Regions from separate parts of the Serratia liquefaciens ATCC 27592 genome, predicted to be linked through region 2. Evidence: predicted binding sites of a transcription regulator. Region 2 holds the regulator's gene; the other holds the start of a gene.

Region 1 (6,112 bases), 2.4 Mb from region 2:
GCAGGTGATTTTCGATGGTCTGAATTTCGATATCGCCGGCGGCAGCTTCGTTGCCCTGCTCGGCGCCAGCGGCGCGGGGAAGACCAGCCTGCTGAAGATCATCGCCGGGCTGGCGAAACCCACCTCCGGTACGGTTATCGGCAGCGACGGCCTGCCGATAACCGGGCGTATCGCCTATATGGGGCAAAAGGATCTGCTCTATCCCTGGCTGACAATTGACGAGAATATTAGCCTCGGTGCGCGGCTGCGCGGCGAAAAGGTCGACCGCGCCTGGGCGGAACATCTGCGGGAACGCGTGGGCTTGACCGGCTATGGCCGCAGCTTGCCTGCCGCGCTGTCCGGTGGCATGCGTCAACGTGCCGCTATTGCCCGCACGCTGTATGAGCGCCAGCCGATTGTGTTGATGGATGAACCCTTCTCCGCGCTGGATACCATTACCCGCGCCATGATCCAGCAGCTGGCCGCCGAACTGCTGGCGCAGCATACCGTGCTGCTGATCACCCACGACCCCATGGAGGCCTGCCGCCTTAGCCACCGCCTGCTGGTGCTGTCCCGTTATCCGGCGGGGCTGGACGACAGTCATGTTATCGGGGGCTTACCGCCGCGAGCGCCGGACAATCCTCAGTTGCTGAAAAGCCAGAGCGAGTTGCTGCTGCAACTGGTGAGGGCCGCCGGATGAAAACCCTTTCTGAAAGCCGTCTGTCGCGGATGCGTCGCAGCCTGACGGTGTTCGCCGGCCTGTTGCTGCTGTGGGCACTGGCCACGCTGGGCGACATCCCCGCCTTCCTGTTGCCCTCCCCCTCGGCGGTGGCACAGGCGCTGTGGGACAACCGGGCGTACCTCGCTTATCACACGCTGATCACCGCCTCGGAGATCGCCTGCGGTTTGCTGGCCGGGGTTTTGCTCGGTGCCACGCTGGCGCTGTGCATGATCTTTTCGCCGCGCCTGCAGCGCTGGTTGATGCCGCTAGTGCTGACCAGCCAGGCGATACCGGTGTTTGCGCTGGCGCCGCTGTTGGTGCTGTGGTTCGGCTTTGGCATGAGCGCCAAAGTGGTGATGGCGGTGCTGGTGATTTTCTTCCCGGTGACTTCCGCCTTCTTCGATGGGCTGCGGCGGGTCAATAACGATTATCTCGATCTGGCCCGAACCCTGCGCGCTTCTCCCTGGGCCCAACTGCGTCACGTACGGCTGATGGCGGCGCTACCGGCTTTCGGTTCCGGGCTGCGGATGGCCGCCGCCGTCGCCCCTATCGGCGCCATCATCGGCGAATGGGTTGGCTCGGCGGAAGGCCTGGGTTACGTCATGCTTAACGCCAACGCGCGCATGCAGACCGACATCTGCTTTGCCGCGCTGTTTATTTTGGTGCTGATGACCGTCTTGCTATGGGTGACGGTAGACGCGCTATTGCTGCGCCTGATCGACTGGGCACCGGAAAATGATTGATCGCCTCACAACAACAAGGGTAACAACCATGCTTAAAAATACCGTCTGCGGGCTGCTGCTCGGCGCCACGCTGGCCAGCCAGGCCAATGCCGCGGAAAAACTGACGCTGGTGCTCGACTGGTATATTAACCCCGACCACGCGCCCATCATGGTGGCCGAGCAGATCGGCGCCTTCAAGGCCGAAGGGTTGGACGTCAAGATTGTGCCCCCTTCCGACCCGGCGCTGCCGCCGCGCCTGGTGGCGGCAAAACAGGCCGATTTGGCCATCACCTACCAGCCGCAGCTGCACTTTTTTGCCGATCAGGGCCTACCGCTGGTACGCGTAGGCACCCTGATTAACTCACCGCTCAATACCGTGATGACGCTGGATAAAAGCATCACCACCCCGGCAGGACTTAAGGGTAAAAAAATCGGCTATTCGGTCAGCGGCATCGAACAAGCCACCTTGGCGACCATGCTTGAGCATGAACACCTCAACCCCAATGAAACCAAACTGATTAACGTTAATTTCCAACTGACCAGCGCCCTGCTGGCGGGCCAGGTCGATGCGGTAATCGGCGGCTATCGCAACATTGAAGCGCTGGAGCTGAAACTGCAGGGCAAAGATCCGGTGGTGTTTAACGTGGAAGACTACGGTGTGCCGAGCTACGACGAGCTGATTATCGTCGCCAATCGCGATTCGCTGGCCGAGCCGAAAATCAAAAAATTCCTCGCGGCGCTGAAAAAAGGCAGCGACTATCTGCACGCCCATCCGCAGGAAAGCTGGCTGGCGTTCGCCAAAGCCCATCCGGAACTCAATACCGAGCTGAACAAACAGGCCTGGCAAGCCAGCCTGCCGCTGTTCGCAACCGATCCGGCGAAGCTGGATAAAGCGCGCTATCAAGCCTACGAACAATTCCTGTTCGACAACAAGCTGATCAAAAAAATCACGCCGGTGGAGCAATACGCGGTGGAGCTGAATTAAAGGTTATTTGCTTTATCAGGGGCGCAGTATGCCGCGCCCCTGCCATTCCCCCTCAGGCAGAAGGCGCGACGGTAACGTCACCCTGACCGCTGCGCTGCAAAGCCTGCAGCACCAGGCCACTCGCCTTGCACCGCTCCACAAAATCACGCACATAGGCCGCCCCCGACGCTTTTTGTCGCGGAACCGCCATGGCCTGCTGGATGGCAGTGAAATGCCCGGCCAGCACCCGATACCCCGGGTTTTGCGCTGCGGCAGCCAGCAACGGTTGACGCACGCCCGCAGCCGCATCCAACCCCTGTTCGAGGAACAAGGCGATCGCGTCGGCGGAGGTATCGGCACGCACCAGTTGCGCCTGCTTTAAGGTTCGCGACAGATACAGGTCGTAAGCCGCTCCCTGGCCTACGGCAATGCGCACCTCGGGCCGGTCAAGTTCGGCAACCTGTTGCCAGGGAGACGCCTGGGCCACCAGGTAGGTCCCCTCAATGATCGCATAAGGCGCACTGAACGCGATCTGCGCCGCCCGCACCGGTTCGATGGCCATAAAGGCGATGTTCCAGTCTCCGGTTTCCAACGCGGCAAAAACCTTGCCTGCGGCATCATAGGTCACCAACTCCAGCGCCACGCCCAACTCGCGGGCCAGCGCGCTGGCCAGCGTCACGGATACCCCCTGAGGTTCGCCGTCTGGCCCCCTCTGCGCCAACACCGGATTGCCCAGATTGATGGCCGCACGCAGGATCCCCTGCGGGGCCAAATCATCGAGTACGACGGCGGGAATGCTATGCATGGCTTTCTCCTGAAAAAAGGGTGTAGGTGTTTCGTCAACGCTCTCCGTTAAGGCTAGAGCCAAACCTCGGATGAGCAACATTCAGCCGCTTTTCGCCTCACCGGCGTGATTCATGTCACACTATTGTCACAAAAACGACCGATCGCACTCTGCCACGCCAGGGCAGCGCAAACACGCATTGACCCTGGCGCTTTCAATGCGCTATACCCTTCCTCTTTCGCGTCGTGCTTGGGTCGGCGGCGTTTGCCAGGGCAGTTAAGATTTCCTTTTTAATCAGACAGGGTACGGTGGATGGTTTCAGCATTAATCTCGTTTGCACTTTTTTTAGCCTCAATTTTAATCTACCGCACCCGTGCCGCCGCCAACCGCTGGTGGCTGGCCACCCTGTTGACGCTGCTGGGCAGCTATCTGATCCTCAACGTGGTGCTGATCGCCAGCAACTACTTTACCGGTGACGGCATTACCGATGCGGTGATCTACACCCTCACCAGCAGCCTGAAGGGCGCCGGCGTCGGCAAATACCTGCTGCCGTTTGTCGGCCTGCTGGCGGTGCTGGCGCTGATCTTCACCCTGCTGACCTGGAGTCTGGTACGGCGCAAGGCGAAAAGCAGCAGCGTGGTTTACAGCGTGCTCGCCGTGCTGCTGGCGCTGTTTTCCGTCGGCACTACTCCCGCCTTTCAGGACATCTCGCTGTTGGTGAAGAGCCAGATTAGCGGCGATACCGCCGACTTTGACACCTATTACAAAGCGCCGAAGAAAACCGTACAGGGCAAAGCGCCGAACCTGGTGTATATCTATGCTGAAAGCCTGGAGAGAACCTACTTCGACCAACAAATCTTCCCCGGCCTGACCGACGAACTGAACCAGCACCGCGAAAACAGCATCGACTTCAGCAATACCCAACAGCTGCCCGGCACCGGTTACACCATCGCCGGTATGGTGTCCTCACAGTGCGGTATCCCATTGTTTGCCCCCTTTGACGGCAACGCCTCCAGCGCGGTATCCACCTTTTACCCGGAAAACGTCTGCCTGGGCGACGTGCTGAAATCCGCCGGGTACGACAACTACTTTTATCAGGGCGCCGAGCTGGCCTTCGCCGGCAAAGACACCTTCCTGAAATCGCACGGTTTTGACCATGCCTACGGCTTTAAGGAATTACGCGGACAGGTCAGCGACCCGGGCTACAAAAATGACTGGGGCTGGTACGACGATACCGTGCTGGACGTGGTGTTCGACAAGTTCGTCGAGCTGTCGAAGCAGAACAAAAAGTTCTCGCTCTTCGCCTTGACCGTGGATACCCATCACCCGGACGGCTTTATCTCCGCCAGCTGCAGCAAAAAGTCGTTCCGTTGGCAGAATAAAGAGAATCGGTCGCTGAGCGCAGTGGCCTGCAGCCAACAGCATATCGCCGCGCTGATCGACAAAATCAAGGCGTCCGAGTACTTCAAAAATACCGTTATCGTGGTGTCTTCTGACCATCTGGCGATGAACAATACCGCCTATGACATCCTGACCAAGCAGAAACGCCGCAACCTGTTCTTTATCATCGACGGTACCCGCCCGCAGACCGCGCTGCATAACGAGAAGCGCAGCACGCTGGACAACGGCGCCACCGTGCTGGACGTGATGGGTGGCGATAACTACATTGGCCTCGGTCGCAGCAGCCTGTCCAGCCCAACGCTGGCGACGTTGTTTTTGAATATCGACGAAAAAATCAACGCCTGGAAACCGGCGGTGGTCAAGCAATGGGGCTTCCCGAACAGCATCACAAACTACAGTCTCGACGATCGGGGCAACCGCTTTACCTTCTCCGGCATCACCTTTAAGGTGCCGTTTATTCTGAAGGTGACGGACAACAAAATTGAGCCGATGTTTAACGTCTACCTGTCCACACCGCTGAAAAAACAGCTTGCCGGGCTGGGCGCAGGCGAGAAATTCGTCTGGGTCGACAAGTGTTATGAAATCGGTCGGGTGTGGTCGCCAGAACTGGCGTTGAGCACCGACACCTGCGTCGCGTCGGGCAGCCTGGCCGCCCCACCGCACATCGTGCAGGCCAAAGGGGGCAGCTATCGCGGCAAAATAGACTTTGAGCGTCCGCCAAACGATAGCATCGCCGCCTACCAAAGCGCCGTCGATAAACTGAAAGTCGACGACGCCGCCGTTAAATATCACGCGGACGCCATCGCCTTTATGCTGCCGGGCATGCCGGAACAGGTGAAAGCGATCACCGGCGTTTCCAGCGTCGAAGACTGGGGCCGTTGGTCAGACGCCAACCTGGCGCCGACGGTGAATATTGATTACGTCGATCCCCTGCCATCAGCATTCGATCTGGTGCTGCGCGCCCGCGCCTACGGTAAAAACGTCGGCGAACCTATCTCGGTGCGCGTCGGCAATCAGGAACAGTTTGTGACGCTCAGCGAACAGGACACCACCGTGACGCTGCGCTTCGACAACCCTGCCGGAGCCAGAAACATCAGCATCACGCCGCCGGCCCCCACGGAGCCACAAGAAGGTGCCAGCGGCGGTTTTGTACCGAAGAAACTGGGTATTGGCCTGGTCTCGCTGAAAGTGGAACAGGCTGCCCCCGCTTCCTGATCATCGCGCTGCATGCGGCGTCCGCGTTATTCGGGGCGAATTTATTCGCCCCCTGCCGTTTCTCCAAAGCTTTTGCGCCCATCTTCGGCTAACCTGTTGCTGTGAATTGATATCGGCATCCGTATGCCTCCCCGCCGCATAGCCGGGAGAACCAAGGAGAGAGTATGAGCAGTCAGCAATCCGGCACCGGCCTCACCCCCGCTCAGGCAGTCGAACAACTGGAAGCGCTGTATGTCGCCTCGGTTGAGGCGCTGCGCCAGGCGGTCGGTGACTTTATCAGCCATGGCAGCCTACCCGATGCGCAGACCCGCGCGGCAGGGCTATTT
Region 2 (6,112 bases):
CCGAAATCCAGTCCGGTGATCGCGGCGGTAAGATCCAGCTTGTCGCGGACTTTATCGGCCAGGATCTTGCCGTCATCGCGCAGCGCCAGCTCCACCTTCGGCGCCTGCAGGTTGCCGTCCGGGGAGTTTTTGGCACGGCGCTGGCTCCAGAACGCGCGGTAACCGACGCCTTTAACCTCAAACTCGACCTCCGCCAGCGACTCGGCGGTGTGGCGGGTCATCAGCTCATTTTGGCTTGGCGTGACATTCAGGCGCGGCGTCTGGTGGTACAGTGCCAGACAGATGGCGTCCAGCAGGGTGGTTTTACCCGCGCCGGTGGGGCCGGTGATGGCAAATAATCCGTTGCTGGCGAAGGGCTCGACGGTGAAGTCTATCTTCCATTCCCCCTGCAGCGAATTGAGGTTTTTTAATCTCAGGCTGAGGATTTTCATTGGTTCGGCTCCTGATCCTGGTGCCGTACGGCTTCGACCACCTGTTGGAACATCTGACTCATTCGCTGTTTGCGCGCTTCGGCCATCTCGGGTTCCTGCGCCAGCCGCCGCTCAAAGACCTCGGTGACGCTCAGTTCGTTGAGCGTTTCTTTGTCTTGCTGTTCAATGGCCTGGCGACGCTGCTCCTTACTGCGGCGCAGCAGCACGACCTCTACTGGTAGTTGATCGGCCAGCAGCTGAATGCGACGCTGAATGTCGCTAAGGTAATCCTGGGTCGCCACTTCGATATCCAGCCATACCGGTAATTCACCCTGATAATCGGCGAACAGCCGTAATTGTTGCTCGATCTGCGCCAAATCTCCCTTAATGAGCTGCATTGGTTGGAAGCTTGGGATCTCCAACGCGCTGACTTGCTGCAGGGCACCCGCCGCGAAATCCACCATAAACACGCTTTTGGCCTTGCCCAACTCGTCAAAACTGAGCGGGATAGGGGAGCCGCTGTAGCGAATATGTTCAGATTTGGCGACGTTTTGCGCGCGATGAATATGCCCCAGCGCGATGTAATCGGCCGGCGGGAACGCTTGTGCGGGGAAGGCGTCCAGCGTACCAATATAGATGTCGCGCACCGAGTCGGACGTGGTGACGCCGACGGTGGTCAGATGGCCGGTAGCGACGATGGGCAGCGGCAAGCCCAGCGCATCACGGCGCGCACAGGCGGCCTGGTACAGGGTGTGATAGTGGTCGGCGATAGACTCTTGCAGCGCCTGCTGTTTTTGCACCCCGGACTCACCGGCGCGGCTGGTGAGCAGATCGCGCGGGCGCAGAAAAGGAATGGCGCACAATACCGCACCCGGTTGGCCGTCGCGTTGATTCAGCACCAGCACCTGTTGTTCGATTTCGCTCTGCGCATTGGCGATCACGGTGGTATTCAGGCAGGAAAGTAATTCACGCGATTCATTTAAGGTGGCCACGGAGTCGTGATTGCCGCCCAACACCACCAACTGGCAGCCGGTACGCTGCAGTTCCACCACGAAGCGGTTATACAGCTCGCGGGCGTAGCTTGGCGGCGAGCCGGTATCGAACAGATCCCCGGCGACGATCAGCGCGTCCACCTGGTGTTGTTCGATCTGTTCGATCAGCCAGCGCAGAAAGGCCTGATGCTCGGCGGCGCGGCTTTTGGTGAAAAAGTACTGGCCAAGATGCCAGTCAGAGGTGTGGATCAGGCGCATGACACTCCCGGGGCGATAGGGTAATGGCGGTGATTATAAAGGGCGTTGCGGCGGCTGTCGTGACGCAATCATTATGACAACTGAATGATTTTTCTTTGACGTTGGAAATAATCGCTATGCTTACTGCCTATAACAGCCCGCTTTTTTCATAAAAGTGTCACAAAACTGACGCATAATGGCGCCCGCAATCAACTGTGATCGCTAACACATTGGCAGGATTGACGATGGCAAGACGCATACTGGTGGTGGAAGACGAAGCGCCGATCCGTGAGATGGTGTGCTTTGTGTTGGAACAGAATGGTTACCAACCGTTGGAAGCTGAGGATTATGACAGCGCCGTGACGCGCCTGTCTGAGCCGTTCCCTGATTTAGTGTTGCTCGACTGGATGTTACCCGGGGGATCCGGCATTCAGTTTATTAAACATATGAAACGTGAAGCGCTGACCCGCGATATTCCGGTGATGATGTTGACCGCGCGCGGTGAAGAAGAAGACCGGGTGCGCGGCCTGGAAGTCGGGGCGGATGATTACATCACCAAACCCTTCTCACCGAAGGAACTGGTGGCGCGCATCAAGGCGGTAATGCGCCGTATTTCACCGATGGCGGTGGAAGAAGTGATTGAAATGCAAGGGCTGAGCCTGGACCCTTCCTCACACCGCGTGATGGCTAACGAACAAGCGCTGGATATGGGGCCGACCGAGTTCAAGCTGTTGCACTTCTTTATGACCCATCCTGAACGTGTTTATAGCCGTGAGCAGTTGCTTAATCACGTCTGGGGCACTAACGTTTATGTGGAAGACCGCACCGTTGACGTGCACATCCGTCGGCTCCGTAAGGCGTTAGAGACCAGTGGTCATGACAAAATGGTTCAAACCGTTCGGGGCACCGGCTACCGATTCTCAACGCGCTACTGATCGCGCCGCGCTGGAGAATATGCCGTGTTAGAACGTCTATCCTGGAAGAGGCTGGCCCTGGAGCTGGCCCTTTTCTGCCTGCCTGCCTTACTGTTGGGGCTGATTTTCGGTTATCTGCCCTGGCTGCTGCTGGCCTCCGTGCTGGCGGCGTTGGTATGGAATTTCTACAATCAACTCAAACTTTCCCACTGGCTGTGGGTTGACCGCAGCATGACGCCGCCGCCTGGCCGCTGGAGCTGGGAACCGCTGTTTTACGGCTTGTATCAGATGCAGCAACGGAACCGTCGTCGGCGCCGTGAGCTGGCGCTGTTGATCAAACGCTTCCGTAGCGGAGCGGAATCGCTGCCCGATGCGGTAGTGATGACTACCGTCGAAGGCAATATCTTTTGGTGCAACGGGCTGGCGCAGCATTTGCTGGGTTTCCGCTGGCCGGAAGACAATGGCCAGCACATTCTCAACCTGTTGCGTTATCCGGAGTTCAGTCACTATCTGCAACAGCAGGAGTTCTCCCGCCCTTTGACGCTGCAACTGAATAACGAGCATTACGTCGAGTTTCGTGTGATGCCCTACTCCGAAGGGCAATTATTGATGGTAGCCCGCGATGTGACCCAGATGCGTCAACTGGAAGGGGCTCGGCGCAACTTCTTCGCTAACGTCAGCCACGAGCTGCGCACGCCGCTGACGGTATTGCAGGGTTACCTGGAAATGATGAGCGACGAAGAGCTGGATGGTTCGCTGCGCGGTAAGGCGTTGGGCACCATGCAGGAGCAGACTCGCCGCATGGACGGACTGGTCAAGCAACTGCTGACGCTGTCGCGCATCGAGGCGGCGCCTAACGTTGAAATGAACGAGCGGGTTGATATCCCCCTGATGTTGCGGGTGTTACAACGTGAGGCGCAATCGCTGAGCGGCGGCAACCACGAAATCACCTTCCGGGTGAATGAGCAGTTGAAAGTGTTCGGTAACGATGACCAACTTCGCAGTGCGGTGTCGAATCTGGTGTATAACGCCGTCAATCATACGCCGAAAGGCACCAATATTGAGGTCAGCTGGCAGCAGACGCCAAGCGGCGCGCAGTTTCAGGTCAGTGATAATGGGCCGGGTATCGCGGCCGAACATATTCCCCGTTTGACCGAACGCTTCTACCGCGTTGACAAAGCTCGTTCACGCCAGACCGGCGGCAGTGGGCTGGGGTTGGCGATCGTCAAGCATGCGCTCAGTCACCACGATGCGCGGCTGGAGATCCTTAGCGAGCAGGGCATCGGCACCCGATTTATCTTTACCTTGCCTAACCGGTTGATTGTTCCCGCAGCTTTGTCAGAGAATGCGGTGAAAAATTAACGCGAGAGGCTGGCATGATCCGAATCACCCGAGGGCTGTTGCTTTGCCTGGCGCTGTTGGCAAGCCGAGGCGCGCTGGCACAGCCGGATGGCATGCTGTCCGGCAACCTGTCTAGCGTCGGCTCCGATACGCTGGCGAACCTGATGGCGCTGTGGGCGCAGGACTTCAGCCAGCATTATCCCAACGTTAATCTGCAAATCCAGGCCGCCGGTTCCTCCACGGCGCCAACCGCATTGGCGGCTGGTGCAGCGCAGCTTGGCCCGATGAGTCGCCCGATGAAGGCCGCGGAAGTCTCTGCATTCGAGCATCGTTACGGTTATGCGCCGTTGGCGGTACCGGTCGCGGTCGATGCGCTGGTGGTGCTGGTGCATCAGGACAATCCGCTGCGCGGTCTAAATCTGCAGCAGCTCGACCGAATTTTCTCCGCGACTCTGCGCTGTGGCGAGAGCCAGCCTCTGACGAGGTGGGGGGAACTGGGGCTGGCCGGTGATTGGCAACAGCGTGCGCTGCAACGTTTTGGACGTAATTCGGCCTCCGGCACCTACGGCTATTTCAAACTGCGTGCGCTGTGCGGCGGCGATTTTATGCCGCGCGTCAATGAGCTGCCGGGCTCGGCTTCAGTCGTGCAGGCGGTGGCCGGTTCGCTGAACAGTATCGGCTATGCCAGCATCGGTTTTCGCGCCAGCGGCGTACGGCTGTTGCCGTTAGCGGAGACCGGCCAAAACTATGTGACGCCAAATGACGCCAACGTGCGTAACGGCAGCTATCCGTTGTCGCGCTATCTGTATATTTACATTAATAAAGCGCCCAACCAGCCGCTGGAGCCGCTGACGGCGGCATTTCTCGATCGCGTGCTGTCGGACACCGGGCAAAATCTGGTCAATCACGACGGCTATCTGCCACTGCCGCCTCAGACTCTGCAGAAAACCCGCCTGGCGCTGGGCCTGCAATAAGCCTGCCTCTGGGCACCTTGGGTGCCCAACATGAATTTCTTTCATCCCCTGTGAAAATTCTTCCGTTGCCGCCCGTCAGTCGACGTGACAGCATGCTGATTACAAGTCATCTAGACGTCTGGAAGTCTATTTAATAACCCGGCGTAATAGTTCACACTGTAAATCACTGAGGCAAAGGCCCGAGCTTTTGCCGGCTAGCGGGAGTCATATTATGTGCGATTGCAATTCTGCCTTTCACGCTGACGTTGTCGGCAGTCTGTTACGCCCTGCGGCGCTGAAAACCGCTCGCCAACAGTTTCTGCAGGGCGAGATTGATGCCCTTCAGTTACGGGAGGTTGAAGACCAACAGATCCGTCTGGCGGTGGCAAAACAGAAAGATCTCGGTTTGGCGGTCGTGACGGATGGAGAGTTTCGTCGAGCGTGGTGGCACTTCGACTTTTTGGAAGGGCTGGACGGCGTGGAAGGTTATGACGCGGAGCAGGGGATCCAGTTTAACGGCGTACAGACGCGGGCGCGCAGTATCAAGGTGGTCGGCAAATTGGGCTTCAACCTGCAGCATCCGATGCTGGAGGACTTTCGTTTTCTGAAGGCCATCGCCGGTGATGCGGTGCCGAAGATGACCATTCCAAGCCCGAGCGTGCTGCACTTTCGCGGTGGGCGTAAGGCCATCGACAGCCAGGTTTATCCGGATCTGAACGCCTATTTTGACGATCTGGCGCAGACCTACCGCGAGGCGATCAAGGCGTTTTATGATGCCGGTTGCCGCTATCTGCAACTGGATGACACCGTGTGGGCCTACCTGTGCTCTGACGATCAACGGCGACAGATCCGCGAGCGTGGAGAGGATCCGGATCTTCTGGCGCGCATTTACGCGGATGTGCTGAATGCGGCGATCGCCGACAAGCCGGAGGATCTGATCATCGGGTTGCACGTTTGCCGCGGTAATTTCCGCTCCACCTGGATCTCCGAGGGCGGCTATGAACCTGTGGCGGAGATCCTGTTTGGTCAGGTGAATATCGACGCTTTCTTCCTGGAATACGACAATGAGCGTTCCGGTGGTTTCGAGCCGCTGCGTTTTATCAAGCCGGGCAAACAGCAGGTGGTGCTGGGCCTGATTACCACCAAAAACGGGGAACTGGAAAACCCCGAGCAGGTGAAACAAAGACTTGAAGAGGCGGCGCAGTTTGTCGATCGTCGACAGCTTTGCCTCAGCACCCAGTGCGGTTTCGCTTCGACTGAAGAGG

What was found. The regulator PhoB, encoded in region 2, activates phosphate uptake and scavenging genes when phosphate is short. The targets are predictions, from matches to a motif close to CTGTCATAAAACTGNCNNAT.
Region 1: opgB (phosphatidylglycerol--membrane-oligosaccharide glycerophosphotransferase) is a predicted target of PhoB. The motif match lies at 3,315-3,334, and genes of this name have one in related genera.

Annotation. Positions count from the first base shown of each region.
Region 1 is NC_021741.1:3,328,013-3,334,124, forward strand. It holds gene M495_RS15700 (ABC transporter ATP-binding protein) at 1-679, shown strand, start outside; gene M495_RS15705 (ABC transporter permease) at 676-1,443, shown strand; gene M495_RS15710 (ABC transporter substrate-binding protein) at 1,472-2,407, shown strand; gene M495_RS15715 (ABC transporter substrate-binding protein) at 2,460-3,191, opposite strand; gene opgB (phosphatidylglycerol--membrane-oligosaccharide glycerophosphotransferase) at 3,483-5,786, shown strand; gene M495_RS15725 (AMP nucleosidase) at 5,951-6,112, shown strand, end outside.
Region 2 is NC_021741.1:962,070-968,181, forward strand. It holds gene sbcC (exonuclease subunit SbcC) at 1-431, opposite strand, end outside; gene sbcD (exonuclease subunit SbcD) at 428-1,660, opposite strand; gene phoB (phosphate response regulator transcription factor PhoB) at 1,885-2,574, shown strand; gene phoR (phosphate regulon sensor histidine kinase PhoR) at 2,599-3,915, shown strand; gene M495_RS04445 (PstS family phosphate ABC transporter substrate-binding protein) at 3,930-4,868, shown strand; gene M495_RS04450 (cobalamin-independent methionine synthase II family protein) at 5,080-6,112, shown strand, end outside.